One region of the Aliivibrio friggae genome, then DNA from elsewhere that is predicted to be linked to it. Evidence: predicted binding sites of a transcription regulator. Region 1 holds the regulator's gene; each other region holds the start of a gene.
The links. The regulator CRP, encoded in region 1, controls carbon source genes, mostly activating them, when cyclic AMP is high. The targets are predictions, from matches to a motif close to TGTGANNNNNNTCACA.

Region 1 (8,246 bases):
CGTTTGATTGGCATCGTTGTGAAGCTCAGTAATGAATCTGAATTTTCTCGTGAAAAATTAAAAGGCATTGCTGCGGTACTTGATAACAGTTCATTGTGGCCTCCTCATCTTTATAAGCTACTTAATTGGAGCAGTACCTATTATCAATATCCTTTAGGGGAGACCTTAGCTAACGCAATGCCTGCATGGTTACGTAAAGGCCGAGAAGCCAGTTTTTCCGCATTAAAAGCATGGCAAGTCACTGAGCTAGGCAAAAACCAAGATCTCAATAAACTGACTCGTGCCCCTAAGCAAGCTAAAGCTCTCAATTTAGTGCGCCATCAACAATGCAGCCATGAACAAATGCTTGAGGAAGAAATTACCCCTGCCACGTTAAAAGCGGTAGCAGATAAAGGTTGGATAGAAGAGATCTCTCTTGCTCCAAAACCGAGTTATTGGCAGCGCAATGTTGAAGTTACCCAAGAGAAACCACAACTCAATGAAGAACAAGCCATTGCGATTGCAACCGTCAATGCAAGTCCTGAATTCGGCTGTTACTTATTAGATGGCGTAACAGGTTCAGGAAAAACCGAAGTTTATTTGCAATTATTAGAGCCCATTCTAAAAGCAGGTCGCCAAGCTCTGGTTTTGGTTCCTGAAATTGGCTTAACCCCACAAACGATTAATCGCTTTAAACGTCGCTTCAATGTTCCTGTCGATGTAATTCACTCAGGTCTAAATGACACTGAACGCTTAAATTCATGGTTGGCAGCACGAGACAATCACGCTGGCATTATCATAGGCACTCGCTCAGCCCTTTTCACTCCATTTAATGATCTTGGTATTATCATTGTGGATGAAGAGCACGATGCTTCTTATAAGCAACAAGACAGTATGAGATATCACGCTCGTGACTTAGCCGTAATGCGTGCCAATTTAGATAACATCCCTATTATTTTAGGTTCAGCAACGCCTGCGCTAGAGACGTTACACAACGCTAAAGTTGGAAAATATCATCACTTAACACTAACGAAACGTGCAGGTACGGCAATTCCAGCTCGTCATGGAGTATTAGACGTAAAAGGCCTGTATTTAAATAGTGGATTATCTGCACCCTTGATCGCTCAAATGAGAAAACACTTATCTGAAGGCAATCAGGTCATGCTGTTTTTAAACCGTCGAGGCTTCTCTCCTGCCTTAATGTGCCACGAATGTGGTTGGATGGCAGAATGTAAACGTTGCGATGCTTTCTACACCTTCCACCAGCACAGTAGCGAGATCCGTTGTCACCATTGCGGCTCACAACAGCCAATTATGCATCAATGCGGTGGATGTGGCTCAACTCAGTTAATCTCAGTTGGTGTCGGCACAGAGCAACTTGAAACTCAGTTAATGAACTTATTTCCTGAGTACAAGACGGTACGCATTGATAGAGACAGTACTCGTCGAAAAGGCAGCCTAGAGAATTATTTAGAAGCGATCAAAAATAATGAATATCAAATTCTGATTGGCACTCAAATGTTAGCTAAAGGCCACCACTTTCCTAATGTTACTTTGGTAGGGCTAATTGATGTCGATAGCTCGCTATTTAGTAGTGATTTTCGAGCACCAGAACGCCTAGCTCAGTTATTTATTCAAGTGGCAGGCCGTGCTGGACGTGCGAGTAAGCCAGGGGAAGTGATTTTACAGACCCACCACCCTGAACACTCCCTATTACAGAGCTTATTACATCAAGGCTATGGGCACTTTGCTGAGTATGCTTTACAAGAGCGTAAATTTGCACAATTGCCACCTTACACCCATTTGTCTCTGTTTAGAGCAGAATCAAATAACAATGAAAATGTAGAACAGTTTCTACGCCAAGTGCGTGATATTTTAGAAAGTCACCCACAGTTTCATGATGCAACTCCTGTACTCGGTCCCATTCCAGCACCTTTAGCACGACGCGCTGGAAAATACCGTTGGCAACTGCTTTTTCAAGCTCCGAATAGAACCGTTATGCAATCCATGTTACGTGGTGCAAAAACAGCGATTGAATTGCTTCCTCTCGCAAAAAAAATTCGCTGGACGCTAGATATAGAGCCACAAGACCTTAGTTAATTTAAGGAATTACATGGCGATTGTTTTTGCACAAAAAGAAAACAATCGGCCTTCATGTGAGTCAAGTCACAATATAGATGTAACTTTTGTTAAATCACCCGTATTTAAATCTTTATTTTGCACATAAAATATCTCTTAAAATAATTAGGCAATCGTTTACTTTAGATTTAATTTTAGTTGGGAGAGGAATATTATGGCGACAATGAAGGATGTTGCTTTATCGGCAGGTGTATCAACAGCTACCGTATCACGAGCGTTAATGACTCCAGAGAAGGTTTCACTATCGACCCGTAAGCGCGTTGATGATGCCATTTCAGAAACGGGATATTCTCCAACGACATTAACACGTACGTTGCGCCGTAATGAATCAAAAACAATTGTGACTATTGTTCCTGATATTTGTGACCCTTACTTCAGTGACATCTTACGAGGTATTGAAGACGCCGCAGTAGAGAATGGTTATGTCATTTTAGTTGGCGACAGCAGCCAACAACAAAAACGTGAGCAGTCTTTTGTAAATCTTGTTTACACTAAGCAAGTGGATGGAATGGTATTGCTAGGTTCCGATCTTCCTTTTAATGCCAGTCGTCAAGAACAAAAGAACTTACCTCCTCTTGTAATGGCATGTGAATATGCACCAGAACTCGAACTGCCAACCGTACATATCGATAACCTCACTGCCGCATTTGAAGCCGTAAACTACCTAACCAAATTAGGTCACAAACGAGTGGCTGAATTATCAGGCCCTGAAAGCTCTTCGTTATGTCAGTTTAGACATCAAGGTTACCAACAAGCCTTACGCCGCGCAGGTATCGCAATGAATAATGCCTATATTCATTATGGTAACTTTACTTTTGAAGCAGGCGCTGCAGCAATAACTCAACTACTCTCTCTCTCTTCACCACCAACGGCTGTTTTTTGTCACAATGACATCATGGCTATTGGCGCAATTCAAAAAGCAAAACAGATGGGCTTTCGTGTTCCACAAGATATTTCAATTATGGGTTTTGATGATATTGAATTCTCACAATACTGCGATCCGCCATTAACCACTATTTCGCAGCCTCGCTATGAAATTGGTCGTCAATCCATGCTCATGCTACTAGAGCTATTAAAAGGCAATGATGTTCGTTCAGGCTCGCGATTATTAGAATCATCTTTAGTTGTCAGAGAGAGTACCGCACCACCAAAAAATCGTTAAACTTAAGATTAAAACGATAGATAATGAGAATGATTCATTAGAAATGGTTCTTTAAAGTAATCTATTTGTCTAAATAGTGACTTTTTGCGTACTTTTTTACACAAGTACTGGTATGAGTTCATACAACTGATTACCATGAACTACTCTCTTTAAAATCTAGTAAAGTAAAGAACTGTGGCTAATAAAGATTACGTAAAACGTGGACGCTCTCCTAAGAAAGCGACAAAAAAAACAACCAAGAAAAAAGGCGCTAAGCAACCTGTATCGACAGGTTCAACGCCATGGAAAGCCGTGGCTGTTGCAGGCCTCTTAGTTGCTGTTTTTGGCTATGCACTTTACTTTTTAAACGACGCTCCAACACCAGAGAAAAAAACAACGGTAACGGAAGTCGCTCCAGTAAAAACGAAAAAGAAAACCAATAGTGAAGATATCCCTCCAATGCCAGAAGAGCAATGGAGCTATATGGATGAACTGCCAAATAAAGAAATTGAAGTCGTACAAAAAGATCTGAAAGTCTCAGAGATCCCTTACATTATGCAATGTGGTGCCTATAAATCGAGCTCGCAAGCTGAAGAACGTAAAATGGATATCGCTTTTCAGGGTTTAAGCTCAACGGTACGAAAAAAATCAGGAAGCAGCTGGTATCGTGTCGTTCTTGGCCCATACAAATTTAAACGTGATGCAGAAAAAGATCGCCATAAATTACAACGCGCTAAAATTGAGCCTTGTGCAATTTGGAAAGATCAATAATCACGTAGCATAAGAACAGCGATTAAAATCGCCAATAGCATCACACATTTAAAAAGGAGCGCATTGAGTGCTCCTTTTTTCTATCCATTCAACTTGAAAACCCTTCCCCTTCCCCCCATTACAGTAGTAATAATCATGAAGATGGTGCCATGCTTTAATTAATGACATTATCGAATAAGAGGTTTTACTCGTGACTACAATTGTTTCTGTACGCCGTGAAGGCAAAGTCGTGGTTGCTGGCGATGGCCAAGCATCTCAAGGTGATATGATCGCCAAAGGTAACGTTAAAAAAGTACGTCGCCTATACAATGATTCAGTACTTGTTGGCTTTGCAGGCAGCACTGCCGATGCCTTTATTCTGTTCGACCTGTGTGAACGTAAATTAGAAATGCACCAAGGCAACCTAACTAAAGCTGCGGTTGAGTTAGCAAAAGAGTGGCGCAGTGACCGTACTCTACGTCGTCTTGAAGCAATGTTAATCGTTGCTGATAAAACGACCTCTTTAATCATCAGTGGTACAGGTGATTTAATCAATGCTGATAATGATCTATTAACTATTGGTTCTGGTGGTTACTTTGCTCGCTCTGCAGCGACGGCATTACTAGAAAACACCGATTTAGATGCTCGTGAAATTGCCACAAAAGCACTGACTATTGCTGGCGATATTGACGTCTACACTAACCATAATCATACCGTTGAAGAACTGAACGTTTAACGACAAATAATAAGGAATACCCATGTCTGAGATGACTCCTCGTGAAATTGTACACGAATTAGATAGCCATATTATTGGTCAAGATAAAGCAAAGCGTTCAGTGGCAATCGCATTGCGTAACCGCTGGCGTCGTATGCAACTTAACCCTGAGCTTCGCTCTGAAGTAACGCCTAAAAATATTTTGATGATAGGTCCAACAGGTGTTGGTAAAACTGAAATTGCCCGCCGTTTAGCTAAATTAGCAAACGCGCCATTCATTAAAGTTGAAGCGACTAAGTTCACCGAAGTTGGCTATGTTGGCAAAGAAGTTGATAGCATCATTCGTGACTTAACTGATGTGGCAATGAAAATGACCCATCAACAAGCGGTAGAAAAAGTAAAATTCCGCGCTGAAGAGCAAGCAGAAGATCGCATCCTTGATATTTTATTACCACCAGCACGCGATGCATGGGGTAAAAATGAAGAAGGTGATAATAACTCTGGCACTCGCCAATCTTTCCGTAAGAAATTACGTGAAGGCAAACTAGACGACAAAGAAATTGAAGTTGATGTTGCAGCCCCTCAAGTTGGCGTAGAGATCATGGCTCCTCCTGGTATGGAAGAGATGACAAACCAACTTCAAGGCATGTTCCAGAATCTTTCTGGCGGCGACACCACTAAAAAGCGCAAAATGAAGATTAAAGATGCGCTTAAAGCACTGACTGAAGAAGAAGGTGTGAAGCTGGTTAATCCTGAAGAGCTAAAAGAACAAGCCATCTTCAATGTTGAAAACCATGGCATTGTCTTTATCGATGAAATTGATAAGATCTGTAAAGGCTCAAACTCTCAGTCTGGTGATGTTTCCCGTGAAGGTGTACAACGTGATTTACTTCCGTTAGTTGAAGGTAGCACAGTAAGTACTAAACACGGCATGGTAAAAACAGACCACATGCTATTTATCACATCGGGTGCTTTCCAAATGGCAAAACCATCTGATTTAATCCCAGAACTACAAGGTCGTTTACCGATCCGAGTTGAGCTTGAAGCACTTACAGCTAATGACTTTAAACGTATTCTAACAGAGCCAAATGCATCGTTAACAGAGCAATACATTGCTTTATTGGCGACAGAGAATGTGAATGTTGAATTTACTGAAGATGGGATTAGCCGTATTGCTGAATCTGCATTCCAAGTGAACGAAAGCACAGAAAATATTGGTGCTCGTCGTCTGCATACCGTGATGGAGCGTCTGATGGAAGAGATCTCTTATGACGCATCAGAAAAAGACGGTGAAAGCCTTGTGGTTGATGCAGATTATGTCACTTTGCGTTTAGGTAAATTAGTTGCAGATGAAGATTTAAGCCGCTTTATCCTGTAATAAATAATTATCACACCAAAAATAAAGCCTTACTCTATAAAATGAGTAAGGCTTTTTCTTGATTGTCATTTAATCAAAAATAGCGATTAAGCTAAAATCTCCCAAGAATGTGTCATTTCAATGCCTTCCCCCAGCATTAGACACACAGAACAATATTTTTGTAATGAATCCGCAGTCACCTTCTCAACAACTGCCTTATCAAGATCATGACCTGATACTTCGAAGTGAATATTTACATGAGTAAATATTTTTGGTGCCGTTGCTCTGCGCTCACTTGATACTTTTGCGATGCAAGCTGTGACTGCTTGATCTGCTGATTTCAAACCATCAACAACATCAACTGAACTGCAGCCACCCGCAGCCATTAGCACTAATTCCATTGGGCTTGGTGCCTTTTCTCCACCATTACCATCCATTACAACAGAGTGACCAGATTGAGATTGACCTAAGAAAGTAAATCCATCAATCCATTTAACTTCAGCGTTCATAAAAGCCTCTTTACTATATAAAAGGAAAACTCGTGATCCATTTCACGAAATTGTGCCCTTGGTCGCACATTTCATACGATCAAAGTCAAGAAATCAACGGCGAAACAGGGTATGATTTTATCAATTATCTCAACGAACATGCAGCCTTGTTCCGATAACCATATTGTATAGGCCAAACTGATATTTGGCTCAGTTATTTTAAAATGGACATCGCCTACTTGGCAAACGCAGAGGAAGTATAAAGTATGGTTCTAGGTAAACCTCAGACAGATCCAACATTAGAGTGGTTCTTATCTCATTGTCACATTCATAAGTATCCTTCAAAAAGTACTTTGATCCACGCTGGTGAAAAAGCTGAGACTCTTTACTACATCGTAAAAGGTTCTGTTGCTGTACTAATTAAAGATGAAGAAGGAAAGGAAATGATCCTTTCTTACCTTAACCAAGGTGACTTCATTGGTGAGCTTGGCTTGTTTGAAGAAGGTCAAGAACGTTCAGCATGGGTTCGTGCAAAAAGTCCTTGTGAAGTTGCTGAGATTTCATTTAAGAAATTCCGTCAACTTATCCAAGTAAACCCAGATATTCTGATGCGTCTTTCTGCTCAAATGGCAACTCGTCTACAAATCACTAGCCAAAAAGTAGGTGATTTAGCATTCCTAGACGTTACAGGCCGTATCGCTCAGACTCTATTGAATCTAGCTAAACAACCAGATGCAATGACTCACCCAGATGGCATGCAAATTAAGATCACTCGTCAAGAGATCGGTCAAATTGTAGGTTGTTCACGTGAAACTGTTGGCCGTATCTTGAAGATGCTTGAAGAGCAAAACTTGATTTCTGCACACGGTAAAACAATTGTAGTTTACGGTACTCGTTAATTTAACGCTACCTTAAACAAATAAAAACGCAGCCCTTGAGCTGCGTTTTTTTATGCCTAAATTTTAGAATTAACTGTCTGTGCTTTCAAAAATCTTATCAGCAGATGCAGCGACAAATCCTGTATATATCTTGCCATTAGGTAGCGAATAACGCTTAGCAAACTCATAAAATCCACCAGGAATTTCAAACTCACCCTCAGTAAAATTCACTTTCACTTTATCCGCCATTGTTGATGACTGCTCTAAGTAAACCTCAGGAGAGCCTTTCACTTCACCACCCACTTCGTTCATTGCAAAACCTGCATCACGTAAGTGTTGGTTCACATCAACCACTTCAGCAAAGGCTTCAAGCTGATTAACGTAAACCGTAAAGTGATTAGCGCCATAACCATGAGCCGCTAACCAAGAAGCGTACTCACTTTCCTTCGCTAATACTTGATAGTCTTCGAAACTTAATGTCCAAGGCCTACCGGAAGAAAGAAAATCACTGGTGGCAAAATAGTGGGCTGGTACTTGTTCAACCAAGCCATGAATAATGTCCTGTATTTCAGGTGATAGCTCTTCTACTAATAATTCACTAATAAAAACGAGTGGTGCATTAGGATCTGGGTGTTCAAAATGCTGCGCTTTCAGTTTTTTAGCTTCAAAGTCATAAGTCTCACACGCTTTATAGCCTATTGCTAAAAATGGTGCAGCAAGAGTCTGTAGTCCAACTTTAGGTAAATTAAACGTACGTAGCGCAATATGATCGTTAATCAGTTCATCGTTATTAGATAGT
Region 2 (8,246 bases), on a different replicon from region 1:
AGGCTCTGGCAATATTGCGCCATTGAAGCTGAGTAAAGTGATTACAACGAGTTTCAGGTTTTTCTGTGTGCGTTAACCAATAGCTGATTGCTTCCGTATTGCCTTTCGCCTGCCAATAGAAAAGCTGAGCTGAAGAGGCATTGGCTTTCCAATCAATATGATAATCCGCTTGGCTTAATAGCTGCTGGCATTTTTCTAGATAGCGCTCAGCTTTGTCTAGTTCACCACGAGCTACCGCTAAACGAGCAAGCATTGAGTAACCACGTAGGTGTTTGGTTTCATCAAACGGAGAAAGAACATCTAACCCTTTCCATGTGCACTGTTCTGCTTCATCAAAACGAAACCAGAACCAGTAGATCTGCGCGCGTGAACGTAATAAAAATTCATGTAAAGGCAGCTGACCTAAATCTTGGTCTTCAATCAGCTTGAAGCCATTATCTTGTAAATCAAAAGCGGCTTGCATGAAGCCCTGTGCCATTAATATTTCACTTTGTTGCAAAATAGCCCACAACGCTTGGTGATAAATATTATAGGTCATTGCCATCTTTTCAGTTTGCTGCATTAAGGCAAGTGCTTGTGCAAGGTTTCCTGAAACGTGATGGTATTCGCCAATTACAGATGTCGCGACTATACGGCTGCGATATTTATTGGTATCTAACTCTTCAAGGGCTTTTTCTGCAAAGGCGAGGGCAGCTTCAGGTTCATTTTTGTTGATAGCAACTTGAGCGCGTAAAGCATCGAGTTCGCCCTGCATTTGTCTGTCTAACGCAATATTACGTGCAGACATCTCTTTTTGCCCTTCAGATAGTAGGTCATCCACTTGTAAGTAGTTGTGCTGGCTTTGCGCTAACCATGCTCGAATGATAACTAATCGAGGAGAGGTAAATAACACCTCGGGATCCAATTGCGTAATGGTAGATTCAAGTAACGTAAGCTCGCCATTATTGAATAGATGCCAGCCATACTGCGTTAAGATCTCTGCGACTAATTGATCATCTTTAGCATTTTTCGCGTGGCGAAGTGCTTGATAAATATTCTTTTGTGATAGCCAAGCGTTTGCGGCTTTTTGCTGCAGCTGTACTTCTTCATGCGCTAAATAGTTTTGGCGTTGATGCGTTAAGAACTCAGCAAATAAATTATGGAATTTATACCAGTCTTCTTTATCACTATCGCTATTAATGAATAGACCGAATCGGTTTAGATTCTCAATTAATAGCTGTGCGTCATTTCGGCCTGTGACCCTGACCAGTAGCTGGGTACTAAAGTGTTCGAATACCGCACAACGCATTAAAAAGTGTTGGGTTTCTTTATCTAAATGATCAAACACTTCTTCAGCAAGATAATCCCACAAATGGGCATGATTAAGCTGAGCCATCGCCTGTGTTGAGTTACTTAAAGACTGATTATTTTGAATACTATGCAGGGCTATGAGCTGTAAGGCAGATGGCCAACCTTCAACGTGTTTGCGCACGTTGGTAATTGATTCTTGGTCAATGTCATCGTTAAGACGTTGGTTAAAGAAAAGAGACGTTTCTGATTGGTCAAAAGCTAAACTTTGATTATCAATTTCAATCAATAGATCTCGAACTCGTAAATTGGCTGTGTTTAGTGGCGGTTGAGAACGACTGGTAATAACCAGAGTGAGATTATCAGGCAAATGCTTAAGGAAGAATTTTAGCCCAAGATGAATCGCGTCATTGGTGATTAAGTGATAGTCATCGAGTACGAAATAGGCTTCTTCTTGAAATGGGATCAGCTCAGTAAATACTTGAGAAAACAGACTAGATAAAGAGGCAAATTGACGTTTCTCTGTTAATGCTTTTGAGTGAGGAAGATCTAGTCCGGTTGCATTACTAATGGTTTGAACAAAATATTTAGCAAATTTATATTCATCATTATCACCATCATCAAGGCTATACCAACCTGTGGCCCCTTTACTTGATAACCACTGTGCAGCCATTGTTGTTTTGCCATAGCCAGCAGGAGATCGAAATAAGACCAATTTATAATGAATGGCATCTGCAAGTGTATTAAGTACACGCTGTCTTATGATGGCGTTATGCAAGCGTCTAGGAAAATGTAATTTCGATGGTATTAACATAATTATTGTTCTTCTTAAAAATACTAAGAAGATTATCCATAATATTGGAAAAGAATGTCTCATCTACGCCCCATAAGTGTGATCTATGTTTCTTTTTAGTTATGGTTTGTTTTATAAATCAATCTCTTCTATTGCGTTGTATGATGTAATTTCTTAAATGTTCCAAACTGTGATCTTGTTATCATTTTGTATTTAATGCCACAAAACTGTGCCAGTTATCACGTCAAATCCCCCTGTAAGCCTACAAAGTTTGAGTTATATCACGCTAAATTATGCTTGTTTTTACTACGCCTTTCTTGATTTTAGTCTCCGCCCCCAAGGAGGAGGATGCGACTATTATTCGAAACAGGCAGGATTACTCACAGTTGATTTATGAACCTTCGTGAGAGATACAAGATGAAAACGAACAACATCAAAGATTTTGATAAAGCGTCATTTCAAGCTTCTGTAAAGCAGCATTTAGTAACGACATTTGGTGCTGATGAAAAAACAGCCACTTCTAAGGTATGGTATTTAGCGATGGGTAAAGCCCTAGCTGAACTAACCACGTTTGACCTTGTTGGCACTGAAAATGATGAGAAAATTAAGAACGCACGTAGTGTGAACTACTTATCTTTAGAGTTCTTAATTGGTCGTTTAACAGGTAACAACTTAATTAGCATGGGTCTTTATGAAGACATTACCGATGCTATGGGTGATCTAGGACATAACTTAACGGATTTGTTAGAAGAAGAACGAGATCCTGCATTGGGTAATGGTGGCCTTGGTCGTCTAGCTGCATGTTTTATGGACTCATTAGCAGCGCAAGAGTTCCCTGCTATTGGTTACGGTCTGCATTATGAATACGGCCTGTTCCGTCAGTCTTTTGATGACTGTCGTCAACAAGAAGCACCTGATGCATGGCGTGGTGTAGAAGGCTACCCGTGGGAAGTGGCTCGTCCTGACTTTGCACAAAACGTTGGTTTTTACGGTAAAGTTGAAACGTACACTGAAAATGGCGAAGAGAAACGTCGCTGGGTTCCTAGTATGTCAGTTGAAGGTATGCCTTGGGATTTACCAATTGTTGGTTACCAAAGTGATACGGTTTATCCACTGCGTTTGTGGGAATGTCGTGCTAAAGCACCGTTTAGCTTAGCTAGCTTTAACAATGGCGATTACTTTGAAGCGCAACATGCTCTAATTGATGCGGGTAACGTAACGAAAGTCTTGTATCCGAATGATAACCACGAGAAAGGTAAAACACTGCGTTTAATGCAGCAGTACTTCCACTGTGCATGTTCGATTGCAGATATCTTACGTCGCCATGATGCGGCAGGTCATAAGATTGAAGATCTTCCAAAATACGAAACGATCCAACTAAACGATACTCACCCTACCATTGGTATTCCTGAGTTGATGCGTATTCTAATTGATGAGCGTGGCTTAACATGGGATGCAGCGTGGGCAATTTGTTCGAAGACATTTGCTTACACTAACCATACGTTACTTCCAGAAGCATTAGAAACGTGGAGCGAATCGTTAATTTCTCGCTTACTTCCTAGACATATGGAAATCATTTATCACATTAACTATCTATTCTTAGAAGGCGTAAAACTGAAATGGCCTGGCGATGTTGATAAGCTACGTAAGCTTTCAATCATTGAGGAAGGTACGCATCGTATGGTGCGCATGGCAAACTTATGTGTGGTTTCTTCTTACGCTGTGAATGGTGTTGCGGCACTTCATTCTGAGTTAGTTAAGCGTGATTTATTCCCAGAGTTTAATGAATACTTCCCAGGTAAACTGACGAACGTAACTAATGGTGTGACTCCTCGTCGTTGGTTGAAGTTCTGTAATCCAGGTCTTTCTAACTTGATTTCAACTAAGATTGGTAATGACTGGCCAGCAGATCTAGATCAGCTACGTGATATTGCAAAATTTGCTGATGACGCGAAATTCCAAAAAGAGTTTATGGCCGTTAAGAAGCAAAACAAACAACGTCTTGCGGATTGGGTTCAAGAGAACATGGGTATTGAATTAAATACTGATGCTATTTTTGATGTTCAAATCAAACGTCTGCATGAATACAAACGTCAGCACTTAGATCTGTTAAATATTCTTTCTTTATACCACCGTATTTTGAATGAACCTGGCTTTGATATGCACCCACGTGTGTTCTTCTTTGCAGCGAAAGCAGCTCCGGGTTACCACTTAGCAAAAGAGATCATCTTCGCTATTAATAAAGTGGCTGAGAAAGTAAATAACGACCCTCGTGTATCTGACTTCTTAAAAGTCGTCTTCATTCCTGATTACCGAGTGAGCATGGCTGAAATCATCATTCCAGCAGCTGACGTTTCTGAACAAATCTCTACCGCAGGTAAAGAAGCATCGGGTACGGGTAACATGAAAATGGCCCTAAACGGTGCATTGACTGTCGGTACAATGGATGGAGCAAACGTTGAGATCCGTGAAGAAGTAGGTGATGAAAACATCTTTATCTTCGGTCTAGATGTTGATGAAGTTGAAGCGCTAAAAGCATTAGGTTACAACCCATATAAATATTATGAAGCCGATTCATTACTGCAAGCGTCATTAGACCTATTGGCTGGTGATGAATTTACTCCAGGTCAAGTAGGCCTGTTATCTGCAACGCGTGACAACCTACTTTATGGCGGTGACCCGTACCTAGTATTGGCAGATTTCGCGGATTATGTTCGTGCTCAAAATGACATCGATGCGGCTTACCGTGATCAAAAGCATTGGGCGAAAATGGCGATTTTAAACACAGCACTTGTGGGTAAATTCAGCTCTGACCGTAGTATCCGTGACTATGTGAATAACATCTGGAAATTAAAAGCCGTTAACCGTTAATTTGAAATTAAAAATATAACAATGAGGGCAGTATTATGCTGCCCTTGGAGAAAAAGCGATGAAAGATAATAATACTCTACATCAAATCGCAGAGCAGGCTGGGCTAGCAAATAGTTACGTAAGTGCTTGGGGCGATGAAGAAAAAGTCAGTGACGATACCTTAATTCGTTTACTGGCTTCTTTGGGTTATGATACTAAGAATGAAGCTACATTGCAGCGTTCTTCTGAAAAAATGCAGAAGCAAGACGTGTTAGCGCCGGTGTCTGTTATTCGTGATAACGAGCCACTTCAAGTTTCTATGCAGTTAGGTAAAAGTGCTCGCATTAGTGAATTCAGTTGGAAAGTAACGACTGAAAATGGTGAGGTCCTTGAAGGTTACCTGCAATCTCAAATTGTAGCGGATGAGCGTGAAAAGGGTGGGGTATTATTATTTTCTTTACCAACATTACCTTGGGGATATCACACATTAGAAGTGATTCGTAAGCGCCGTAAAGCTCCTTACGTGATGACATTAATCGTGACACCTCAAGTTTGTTTTAAACAAGATGCAATTAATCAGGGGAAGAAACTGTGGGGTCCAAGTGTTCAACTTTATACACTAAGAACCGCTCATAACTGGGGTATTGGTGATTTTGGTGATCTAAAACAGTTGGTTGGTGATATTGCAAACCGTGGTGGTGATTTTGTTGGTTTAAACCCAATTCATTCACTGTTCCCTGCAAACCCTGAAGGCGCAAGTCCATACAGCCCATCTTCTCGTCGTTGGTTAAATATTCTGTATATTGACGTGTGTTCAGTACCAGAGTTTGCACTGTGTAATCAAGCACAAGAGTTGGTTGGCAGTGCGGAGTTCCAGCAGCGTTTGATTGAAGCTCGACAATCTCATTGGGTAAATTATACCGAAGTGTCAGCGCTTAAAATGAGTGTGTTGCCGCTATTATTTGCGGAATTTAAAGCGCGCCATTTAGATAAAAATAGCGCTCGCTCTGATGCGTTCCTTGCATTTGTAGAAGAGGGCGGTGAAAGCCTACTTCATCAAGCTGCATTTGATGCACTGCATAATTCACTTTATACCAAAGATCAAAGCATTTGGGGCTGGCCTGTATTCCCAAGTGAATTACAACATTTTGATAATAAACAAGTACAGCAATTTATTAAAGACAACCGTGATCAGGTTGATTTGTACATGTACCTACAATGGATTGCCTTTACTCAAATTAATGATGTTCAGCATTTTGCTGAAGATAAAGGGATGGATATTGGTCTATATCGCGATTTAGCGGTAGGGGTTGCGGATTCTGGTTCTGAAACATGGGCAGATCACGGAAATCTATGTCTAGATGCTAGTATTGGTGCGCCACCTGATATTTTAGGTCCTCTTGGTCAAAACTGGGGCTTACCACCACTTAATCCGCATGCATTAAAAGCAACAGGCTATGATGCTTATATTCAACTGCTTCGTGCAAACATGAAAGCTTGTGGTGCATTACGTATTGATCATGTATTGGGTCTGTTGCGTTTATGGTGGATACCAAAGGGTGAAGATGCGACAAAAGGCGCATACATGTATTACCCAGTTGAAGATATGCTGTCGATTCTTGCGCTAGAAAGCCATCGTTATGAGTGTTCAGTGATTGGTGAAGATCTAGGTACCGTGCCTGATGAAATTGTGAATTTACTTGCTGATGCCGGTATTCATTCATATAAAGTCTTCTTCTTTGAAACAGCAGAAGATGGTGGTTTTTATTCGCCTACTCATTATCAAGAGCAGTCGATGTCGGCACTATGTACGCATGATATGCCCACACTACGTGGTTTTTGGCATTGTGATGACTTAAAAATGGGTGAAGAGATTGGCCTATACCCAGATGCTGAGCAGTTAAAAGCCTTATTTGAAATGCGAGCAGAGTCTAAACAAGAGATTTTAAACAGCGTTGATTTCCATGGTTTCCTACCTGAAGGTATTGGCCGTGATGCGTCATTTGTACCAATGGATAGGCATTTAAGTGATGCATTGCAATGTCATTTGGCAGCAGGATCGAGCACGCTTCTCAGTTTACAGCTTGAAGATTGGCTAGAAATGGATAAACCAGTTAACATACCGGGAACTGTTGATGAATATCCAAACTGGCGTCGTAAGTTATCTATCACCTTGGATGAGATCTTTAATCGCCAAGAAGTGAATGAGTTAACTAAGCGTTTAACTGACATTCGTGCTCAAGCTAGCCGAAAATAATAGGAGTATTTACGTTGAACTTACTTGTTGAACGTAAAGAAAAGGACATTTACATGCAGCTTGAAAGAGCTGCATTTTCAGATCCGTTTTCTTTTTTAGGTCCACAATATCAATCTACTGACATTGCCTTGCGTGTTTGGCTTCCTGGAGCAACCTCGGTTAGTGTGCGTCTTTCTTCAAATCAGAAAAGTTATGCATTAAGCTCTGAACCTTCTCAAGAAGGGATGTTTATTCTTAATGAATCCCTTGATATTACCAATGAACATTACCAACTAGTCGTTAATTGGAATGGCATAGAGCAAATCATTGATGATCCTTATCAATATCACGACATTTCCCCGACAGATGCTCAGGCTCATGCGCCAAAAGAGATGTATAACCATTTGGGTGCTCATTTAGTTACGCTTGAGCGTGGTAAAAAGAGTGTTCAAGGTGTGCGATATGTTGTGTTTGCACCGAATGCATCTGCTGTCAGTGTTATTGGTGATTTTAACCAGTGGGATGGCCGTCGTCACCCTATGCAGCGTATTGATAATGGACTTTGGGCATTATTTATTCCAGAGCATGTGGCTGGAGTAAAATATAAATTTGAACTCAAAGGGCCTAGTGGGGAAGCGCTTCCTCATAAAATGGACCCATTTGGTGCGTTTAACGAGCAATACCCGTCTTTCTCTTCTGTTGTTTACGATCAAGCTGAATATCAGTGGCAGGATACGACATGGCAAACACGCCCTGTTACTCAAAAGCAAAAAGAAGCCTTATCTTTTTATGAACTTCATGCCGGTTCTTGGAAGCGAAATGAACAAGGTGAGTTTTTAACTTACCGTGAATTGGCTGAGCAATTAATCCCATACATCGTTGAGATGGGTTATACGCACATTGAGTTGATGCCAGTTTCGGAGCATCCGTTTTATGGCTCGTGGGGCTATCAACCAATTGGTTTATTCTCACCAACAAGTCGATTTGGTACACCTGATGACTTCAAATTCTTTGTTGATCAGTGTCACCAAGCAGGCGTAGGTATTGTTTTGGATTGGGTTCCGGCTCACTTTCCATCTG
Region 3 (8,246 bases), 1.4 Mb from region 1:
AGATAAAATAGAGTAAATGGCATTATTTTATCAAAGCCAAATACAGTTACCATAAACAGTAGCATGACTAACGGCGGTGGAATTCTCAGTTCTAGTTTTGATAGCATTTATTCTCCTTAAAAACGTGGTATATTCTTTCCATATAATTATTGTATTAACTTTAGCAGTCGAGATTTATATGTCATCAGATTTTTATGGCTCTAGTGCCACTTATGCCCGTCAAGAAGTTGGTTACCGTGAAAAAGCATTAAAACTGTACCCTTGGGTTTGTGGTAATTGTGCGCGTGAATTTGTCTATTCAAACTTACGTGAATTAACGGTTCACCATAAAGATCACGATCATACTAATAACCCAAATGATGGCAGTAACTGGGAGCTTCTTTGTCTTTTCTGTCACGATCATGAGCATTCTAAATACACAGAGCATGATCAATACGGATCTCAAATTAAAGCGGGTGAAGATGATCACCAAGGCGCAACGCACAACCCGTTTGCTGCTTTAAAATCAATGATGAAAAAGTAATTCTCATTACAGATTTATATGGCCTTTCAACCCACTGAAAGGTCATTTCTCCTTCCCTACACTCTATATTTATATCTCATCATGAAAATCCAAAACAGCCCAGTAACTCAGCATCAATTTAATGGTGTCGATTTCTATTTAAAGCGCGATGATAAACTTCACCCTCAATTTTCTGGCAACAAAGCTCGTAAGTTTATGGGATTGTTAGACGGTGATTTCCCTGCGATTACCACGATTATTGGCTATGGTTCACCACAGGCAAACTCACTTTACTCGTTAGCGGCACTGGCTCAATTAAAAGGCTGGCAATTAGACTTTTACGTTGATCATATCCCGTCGTTTTTACAAGAAAATCCAAAAGGAAACTATCGCGCTGCGTTAGATCTTGGGGCTAATATTATTGCCTTGAATGACACTGAAAATGCCAAACTAGATAACGGTAGCACGCTAGGCAGCTTGGATTACATTCAACAAGTTAGGCAACCAAAAAAGCATGAGTTATTTGTGCCTGAAGGTGGACGCTGTGGTTTAGCTGAAAGTGGGGTAAAGCAACTGGCCATTGAGCTTATTGAATGGAAGAAGGAACAAAAACTCTCCTCTCTGACGGTGGCTTTGCCTTCTGGTACAGGAACAACCGCACTGTTTCTTCATAAGCACTTAAAAGCTCATGATATAAAAGTGATTACCTGTGCTTGTGTCGGCGGAAACTCTTATCTTACCGAGCAATTTTTAGAGCTTGGTGAAACAGATCATCCTGAAATTCTCACGCCAACGAAAAAACACCATTTTGGGAAGTTATATCGTCACGATTACGAGATGTGGAAAACGCTTCTCTTACAAACTGACGTTGAATTTGAGCTTCTATACGATCCTTTGATGTGGCGTTGCTTGAGTGATTGGTTACTAAACAACACCAATCAGACTCTACTGTACATCCACCAAGGTGGTTTGTTAGGTAATGAAAGTATGCTGCCTCGCTATCAACGAAAATTTGATTAATCTATCACTGTATATACAACAGCCCTCCCTTTAGGCGTAATAATGAAACGTATCACTCTTCTTTTTTGTTTAACTTTGCTCTCTCACACCGCAATGGCTTCTTCTCTATTAGAAACCGTTGAAGCCATTGAATTATCAAGTTCTGGCACTATCGGTGTTTCAGTTCTAGATACCGAAACAAATACAACATGGAGTTATAAAGGCGACCATCGCTTTCCTATGATGAGTACCTTTAAAACTCTGGCTTGTGCTCAGATGCTTTATAACTCAAGCAATGATCTCTTGGATAAAGATGCGCTAACAAGGATCACCAAAGAATCCATTATTCCATGGTCCCCTATCACTGAAAAGTTAATCGGCGAGACGATTAGTACAGAAAAAGCCTGTGAAGCGACCATGCTAATGAGCGATAACACGGCTGTAAATATCGTACTAGCTGAGATTGGAACCCCTAGCTCACTCACGCTTTTCTTACGTTTAATTGGAGACAATATCACTCGATTAGACCGTATTGAACCTGCATTAAATGAAGCTCAAAAGGGAGATGTTAGAGATACGACTACTCCGAATGCGATGACAAATACACTCAACGAATTATTATTTGGTCAAACACTTAATACCAAAGACAAACGCACACTAAAGGTCTGGATGGTCGATAACAAGGTATCTGATCCGCTATTACGTTCTATTTTACCTGCTAAGTGGTCAATTGCTGATCGCTCTGGCGCTGGTGGATTTGGATCGCGTGGGATCACGGCCATTGTTTGGAGTAACAAACGCGCCCCTATCATTATCTCTATCTACTTAACTCAAACAAATTTAGATATGGCCTCACGCAACCAAATTATTGTGGAAGTGGGTAACGCTATATTCAAAGAGTTCAACATAAACTAAGAAACTACGTATAATCTTTCTCAATTAACTTTTAAATAGACATTAACTATATGATCATTTTAACCACCAATTTTGGCGACATTCACATTGAGCTTAACAAAAAAAAAGCACCGGTAAGCTCAAAAAACTTCTTAAAATACTGCCAAGAGGGTTTTTACGAAGGCACTATTTTTCACCGTGTTATCAAAGGCTTTATGATCCAAGGCGGTGGTTTTACTGCGGACATGCAAGAAAAAGAAATGCGCGCACCGATTGTGAATGAAGCGAACCGTGGTTTGAAAAACTTAAACGGCACTATCGCTATGGCGCGTACTGATGCACCTCATTCTGCAACCAGTGAGTTCTTTATCAACATCGCCAACAATACTTTTCTTGATCACACTGCCACCACTAACGCTGGTTGGGGCTATGCAGTATTTGGTGAAGTCACTATTGGTATGGATGTAGTTAAGAAAATTGCAAAAATTAAAACTAAATCTATCGGTGAGTTTGACGATGTTCCAAAAGAGAGTATTGTGATCGAGAAAGTGACTATTGTAGAAGAATAACAGAGCGACTGTTAACTCCACATAAACACTAAAAACGGTGCTGAATATAGCGCCGTTTTCGATCCGATTAATATTAAAATGGAACTCCATTTATGTCTTTATCTAAAAAGTTAAAACATATCTCTGCCTCTTTACTTCTCATCGCATCTTCTAGCACTCTTGCGGATACTCAATTGCCTATTTCACCAGAGAAGATCCACAATCCCTACCCTGAAGTAAAAGTCACCACACTTAACTCAGCTCAATCGCTTATCAATCAATTTAAGCTGCATCAGTATCAATTAGCGAATGTTAGCAGCACGGATCAAATCCCAGCGTTCTTTGTTGAGAATCTTCCTAGTGATTTAAATTCGTTACCTGTTCAAGAGAAAATTTCAGGGTTTATTCGTTTATTACTGCCTACAATTATTGAGGTGAATAAACGCATAAGTGCGGTTAGAAATGACGTAATTACGCTATCGAAACAGCCTAAAAGTGAATGGTCGAAAGAAGAAACAGTATGGCTAAATGAGTTAATGACGTCTTATGATATTAAATCAAACAGCATTGATGACCTGCTTTTACGCCTAGATATTATTCCTGTCGGTATGGTTCTCGCTCAAGGAATTGATGAAAGTGGCTGGGGAACCAGTTATTTCGCAGTTAAAGGGAATGGATTATATGGAGAGCATTTATCTTCTAAAGGCGGTAAGTATTTAAGTACCCCTGGTGGGCATGTAAAAGTTGCTGCATTTGATAACCTGTTCGCAGGAACTGCTCGTTATATGTATAACCTAAATACGACATCGGCTTATAAAGATCTTTGGATTTTACGTAAAAAACTAAGTCGTGAAGGTAAATTATCAGGGTATGAGTTAGTCGAGGCTTTATCTCACTACTCTACTCGTGGTGACGCTTATGTTGAAAATTTACAATCTCTAATTAAGCATCATAAATTAGATAGTTTTGATCAGGTTACATTTGATAGCTCAACGCCGATTCGAGTGAGATTTGAGGACTAGGATCTAGAAAAAATAAAGGTTGCGACTTTTTGATCGCAACCTTTTCTTTATTTGAAATTGAGTAATTAACACCATTCTGGATAAGTAGTTGTTCAGATAATTGCGTAGGAAAAATCGATTAGAGCAAGGCATAAATTACAGTAACTAGTGGATCTAATTACAAAATTTAAAACGCAGATATAATCGATTTTAACAAGCAAGAATGATCAAATACTTATGTAGATTGGTATAATCTTAAAGCGACAAAATCACACCGGCAATCGCGGCACTCATCAAGTTTGCTAATACGCCTGCAGTAATCGCTCTGAAACCCATTTTTGCAATGAACGGACGGCGCTCAGGAACAAGACTACCCAAACCACCAATCAAGATCGCCATTGTTGAGATATTGGCAAAACCACACAAAGCAAAGGTAACAATCGCAACAGAATGTGGGCTTAGTTGATCTTTCACTTCCATCAATTGAATAAAGGCAACAAACTCATTGACTACGATCTTATTACCAATCAATGAACCCGCAAGGATCGCTTCGTTCCATGGCACGCCTAATAAGAAAGCGACTGGTGCAAATAGGTAACCAAGGATCAATTCAAAGCTTAGTTTTAAGCCAAAGAAATCACCGACATGGCCAAGCAAACCATTTAATAAGGCAATGACACTTACGAATGCTAATAACGTGGTACCTACTGCTACTGCAATACGTAAACCAGACATTGCGCCATCCGCTAGTGCTTCAAATACATTGGTTGCGTGATCGATTTCTACTGAAGTAATTTCATCGTCATTATTGGCTTCATCACCCGGTGGAACCATCATTTTAGCCATTAATAAGCCAGCTGGTGCCGACATAAATGCCGCTGAGATAAGGAAGTTAAGATCCACACCAAGAGATGCGTAACCTACCATAGTACCGCCAGCTACTGACGCTAAACCACAGGTCATCACCGCAAAGAACTGCGAATCACTCATGTGCTTCAAATAAGGTTTAACGACAAGTGGAGCCTCTACCATACTCACAAAGATATTTGCCGTCGCTGCAAGTGATTCTGCGCGTCCTGTGCCTAATAAGCGTTGTAATCCACCGCCAATAAAATTGATTACTCTAGGCATAATACCAAGATGGTAAAGTGCTGAAATTAGCGCGGAGAAGAAAATAATAATGCCAAGTACGTTAATGGCAAATACAAAACCGACTTTACCTGTCGCTAAGCCACCGAACAGAAACGCGATTCCTTGTTGGCCATAGTCAATCACGCCTGAAACGCCTGCGGTTACTGAATTTAGAACTTCTTTACCAGCAGGAACGTAAAGTACCAATAGAGCAAATAGGATTTGTAAGCCAAACGCCAAAGAGACAGTTCTTAAAGGGATATTACGGCGATCAGTCGAACATAGGTAAGCAAATAGTAAAATGGCAAAAATACCAAGTAGCGATGTCATGATAGAAACCTGTGCTATCGAAAATGAGCCTGCATTCTAATGCGCAAAGGTTTGCGTGCAAGTCGAGGTTGCTAACGCCCTGTTAATGAGATTTAGATCACGTTTTGTAGGTCATCTTAACTTATTGATTTATAAAATAAGAGCGGTATTTGGAAAGGGTATTGTTGCTGTATGGAAAATATATTTATTTCAAGGCTGATAATGAATTTAAGTCATTGATTAAAAAGGCATCATTGCGCTGTATTTAATTTAATCAATGCCAATATCGACCATATAATACTTTGATTATAACTTAACCCATTTCATTAACGCTTTATCCCAATATGGCTGTTGACCAATATGCTGACGTAAGAAATCAATGGCCGCACTTATCTTTCTTGGCAAGTGTTTACGACTTGGGTAAACCGCATAAATTGGCATTTTTTGACTCGCTTTCCAGTCAGGTAAGAGCTGAATCAATTTGCCATCATTAAATTCATTGGTTAATAAATAACTGGCTAAATAGGCGACGCCCCACCCTGAAATAGCCGCGTCCCTTACCGCTTCTGCTAAGTCAACACGATAGTTCCCAGAAACTTTGACACACAACTCTTCATTGCCTTTGCTGAAATCCCAATTACTGTAATCACGGTGACGGCTCTGATACGTTAAGCAATTGTGCTCCGTGAGATCTTGAGGATGGTGAGGGACTGCTTTATCAATTAGATAATCGGGCGATGCTGCCAATACAAAGTGTGAATCTGCTAAACGTTGAGCAACATAGCCCTCAGGCAAGTCTTCAAAGTTTGTCACCCATAAATCCAACCCCTCTTTAAGCATATCTGCTCGGTGATCAAACAAGCGAACTTCCACTTGTAGCTCAGGATATTGCTGACGTAATTTATCAATCGCAGGGATAATATGCATAGTGCCAAAAGACTGCGATAGCCCTAGCCGCAAAATACCTGCAACACCGTCACGTTCATTATCCATAATTGCGCTGGCTTCGGTCATCGCACTGTACATTTTTTCGCAGTACAGATAAAACTGTTGCCCTGCATCCGTAAGAATGAGCGAACGAGTCGTTCTTTGAACTAATTTCACATTCAAATTCGCCTCTAGTACTCCCAGTTGCTTACTTACATGAGAGGTAGACACACCCATTTGTTTTGCTGCAGCAGTAAAACTACCCGCTTTGGCTAAGGCGTAAAATATCACCATTTGGCTGGCACGATCATGCATCTCTCTTGTCCTTTATTTCAAAGGGAATACGGGCGGCGGATAATAACACTTACCTCCTCAATTAAAAGAAATGAGAGTAAGAATATCCATTCTTTTATTTTGACTCTTTTTCAAATGTGCCTGCACTTTTAATCATTAAAGACATGAATTCTGTTGATTCCGATTTTTTTGTTGAACCTTGCATTACTTGTTTGTTTTGATTTAAACGCGCTTTTAATGCTTCCATCTCTTGCTGAACCGAACTTTTTTCTTGAGAAACTGAATGAGTCATAAAGACAACCTATTTATGTACTAAAATTAAGTTTCACTATTTTCATTCAAAATTTTGATATATTGTAATTAATTAGTATCTAATAAATAGATGGATGTTATGTTTAATCTTCAGCAACTTGAAACGCTTATTGAATGTGTTGAATCTGGTTCTTTTTCTGCTGCGGCACGAAAATTGGGAAAAGCACAATCAGCTATTAGTACTGCTATTGCTAACTTAGAGATAGACACCGGAGTGGAGATCTTTGACCGTTCGACCCGAATACCTACACTGACACCTCACGGTAAGCGTTTGTATATCCAATCCATCCATTTACTATCCCAAGCGAAAGACATTGAGACCATGCTCAACTCTTTTAGTCTCGGAATAGAAGATACATTAACCATCGTTATAAATGAGTTATTACTGACTCCGACGTTTTTCAAAGTGATAAACGAATTTTATCAGCAATTTCCACATACTGAGTTGAATATTAATACCGCAGAGAATCAAGAAATATCTGAATTAGTAGCACAAGGAAAAGCCTCTATTGGATTTATGCTGTGTAATGATGCTCTTCCTAAAAAAGTCGAGCTTGGTTTGGTAGGTTATTTACCTATTTCGATGGTAGCCAATAAAGATCACCCTCTTCACTCACAAAAATCTATTCATCTCAATGAATTAAAGCGATACCATCAAATATTATTGACTAATATGCATAGCCCTTGGAATGTTCATTTCTCATCTTCGGTAACTAAAACGAACAATGTAAATGCTCTGCAATCATTATTGACGGTTGATGATTGTTGGGGGTTTGTTCCTGACCATCTAACAAATAAGAATCAAGCATTAAAGATACTCGATGTAGACTCAGAAGAGAAAAATTGGCTCTTACATATAGACCGTGTCGTGATAAAAAATCATAATCTTGGCCAAGCTCATTCATGGTTATATCAACACTCTGTAGAAATGTTTGAGCTATAAATACAGTTAACCATTCAATGCTACTAAATAATCATCTTCACATAATTAATAGCATTGAATTACTTGTATTAAACCTTAATAGCTAACCCAACTTTTGACATTTAATAAAGATAAAATTTGGATTCTTAGATAAGTGTTCATATCTTTCTTCAGAAATAGTTTTTACTTTTTCAGAGACTTTACCTTCAGAAATAGCAGTGACGACAAGTCCTGAATTTGTCAGTGCTTGGACTAACTCAGTTAACGAACGACGGTAAAATTGAACTTCGATTGGCTCACCTACGGTATCCCACATTTCAGTTATCAACTCTCTTTCAAAGTAATTTCCTGATAATGAACATTCAAAATCCGCAAATGGGTGGTGAGTTGAAAAAGCAAAACTCCCC

Region 2: a site for CRP is predicted at 2,351-2,366, ahead of AC2INI_RS17435 (glycogen/starch/alpha-glucan phosphorylase). Genes of this name have one in related genera too.
Region 3: a site for CRP is predicted at 5,492-5,507, ahead of AC2INI_RS05710 (NupC/NupG family nucleoside CNT transporter). Genes of this name have one in related genera too.

What each region holds. Positions count from the first base shown of each region.
Region 1 covers NZ_CM170648.1:2,595,975-2,604,220, forward strand. The annotation lists gene priA (primosomal protein N') at 1-2,079, shown strand, start outside; gene cytR (DNA-binding transcriptional regulator CytR) at 2,273-3,280, shown strand; gene AC2INI_RS11980 (SPOR domain-containing protein) at 3,455-4,030, shown strand; gene hslV (ATP-dependent protease subunit HslV) at 4,221-4,745, shown strand; gene hslU (ATP-dependent protease ATPase subunit HslU) at 4,768-6,102, shown strand; gene AC2INI_RS11995 (OsmC family protein) at 6,189-6,590, opposite strand; gene crp (cAMP-activated global transcriptional regulator CRP) at 6,836-7,468, shown strand; gene AC2INI_RS12005 (2-oxoadipate dioxygenase/decarboxylase family protein) at 7,538-8,246, opposite strand, start outside.
Region 2 covers NZ_CM170649.1:885,447-893,692, forward strand. The annotation lists gene malT (HTH-type transcriptional regulator MalT) at 1-2,101, opposite strand, end outside; gene AC2INI_RS17435 (glycogen/starch/alpha-glucan phosphorylase) at 2,498-4,951, shown strand; gene malQ (4-alpha-glucanotransferase) at 5,010-7,187, shown strand; gene glgB (1,4-alpha-glucan branching protein GlgB) at 7,241-8,246, shown strand, end outside.
Region 3 covers NZ_CM170648.1:1,213,455-1,221,700, reverse strand. The annotation lists gene AC2INI_RS05740 (methyltransferase family protein) at 1-107, opposite strand, end outside; gene AC2INI_RS05735 (YajD family HNH nuclease) at 179-523, shown strand; gene AC2INI_RS05730 (1-aminocyclopropane-1-carboxylate deaminase/D-cysteine desulfhydrase) at 605-1,522, shown strand; gene bla (class A beta-lactamase) at 1,565-2,416, shown strand; gene AC2INI_RS05720 (peptidylprolyl isomerase) at 2,467-2,964, shown strand; gene AC2INI_RS05715 (glucosaminidase domain-containing protein) at 3,057-3,965, shown strand; gene AC2INI_RS05710 (NupC/NupG family nucleoside CNT transporter) at 4,200-5,405, opposite strand; gene AC2INI_RS05705 (LysR family transcriptional regulator) at 5,691-6,626, opposite strand; gene AC2INI_RS05700 (hypothetical protein) at 6,721-6,897, opposite strand; gene AC2INI_RS05695 (LysR family transcriptional regulator) at 6,997-7,860, shown strand; gene AC2INI_RS05690 (class I SAM-dependent DNA methyltransferase) at 7,943-8,246, opposite strand, start outside.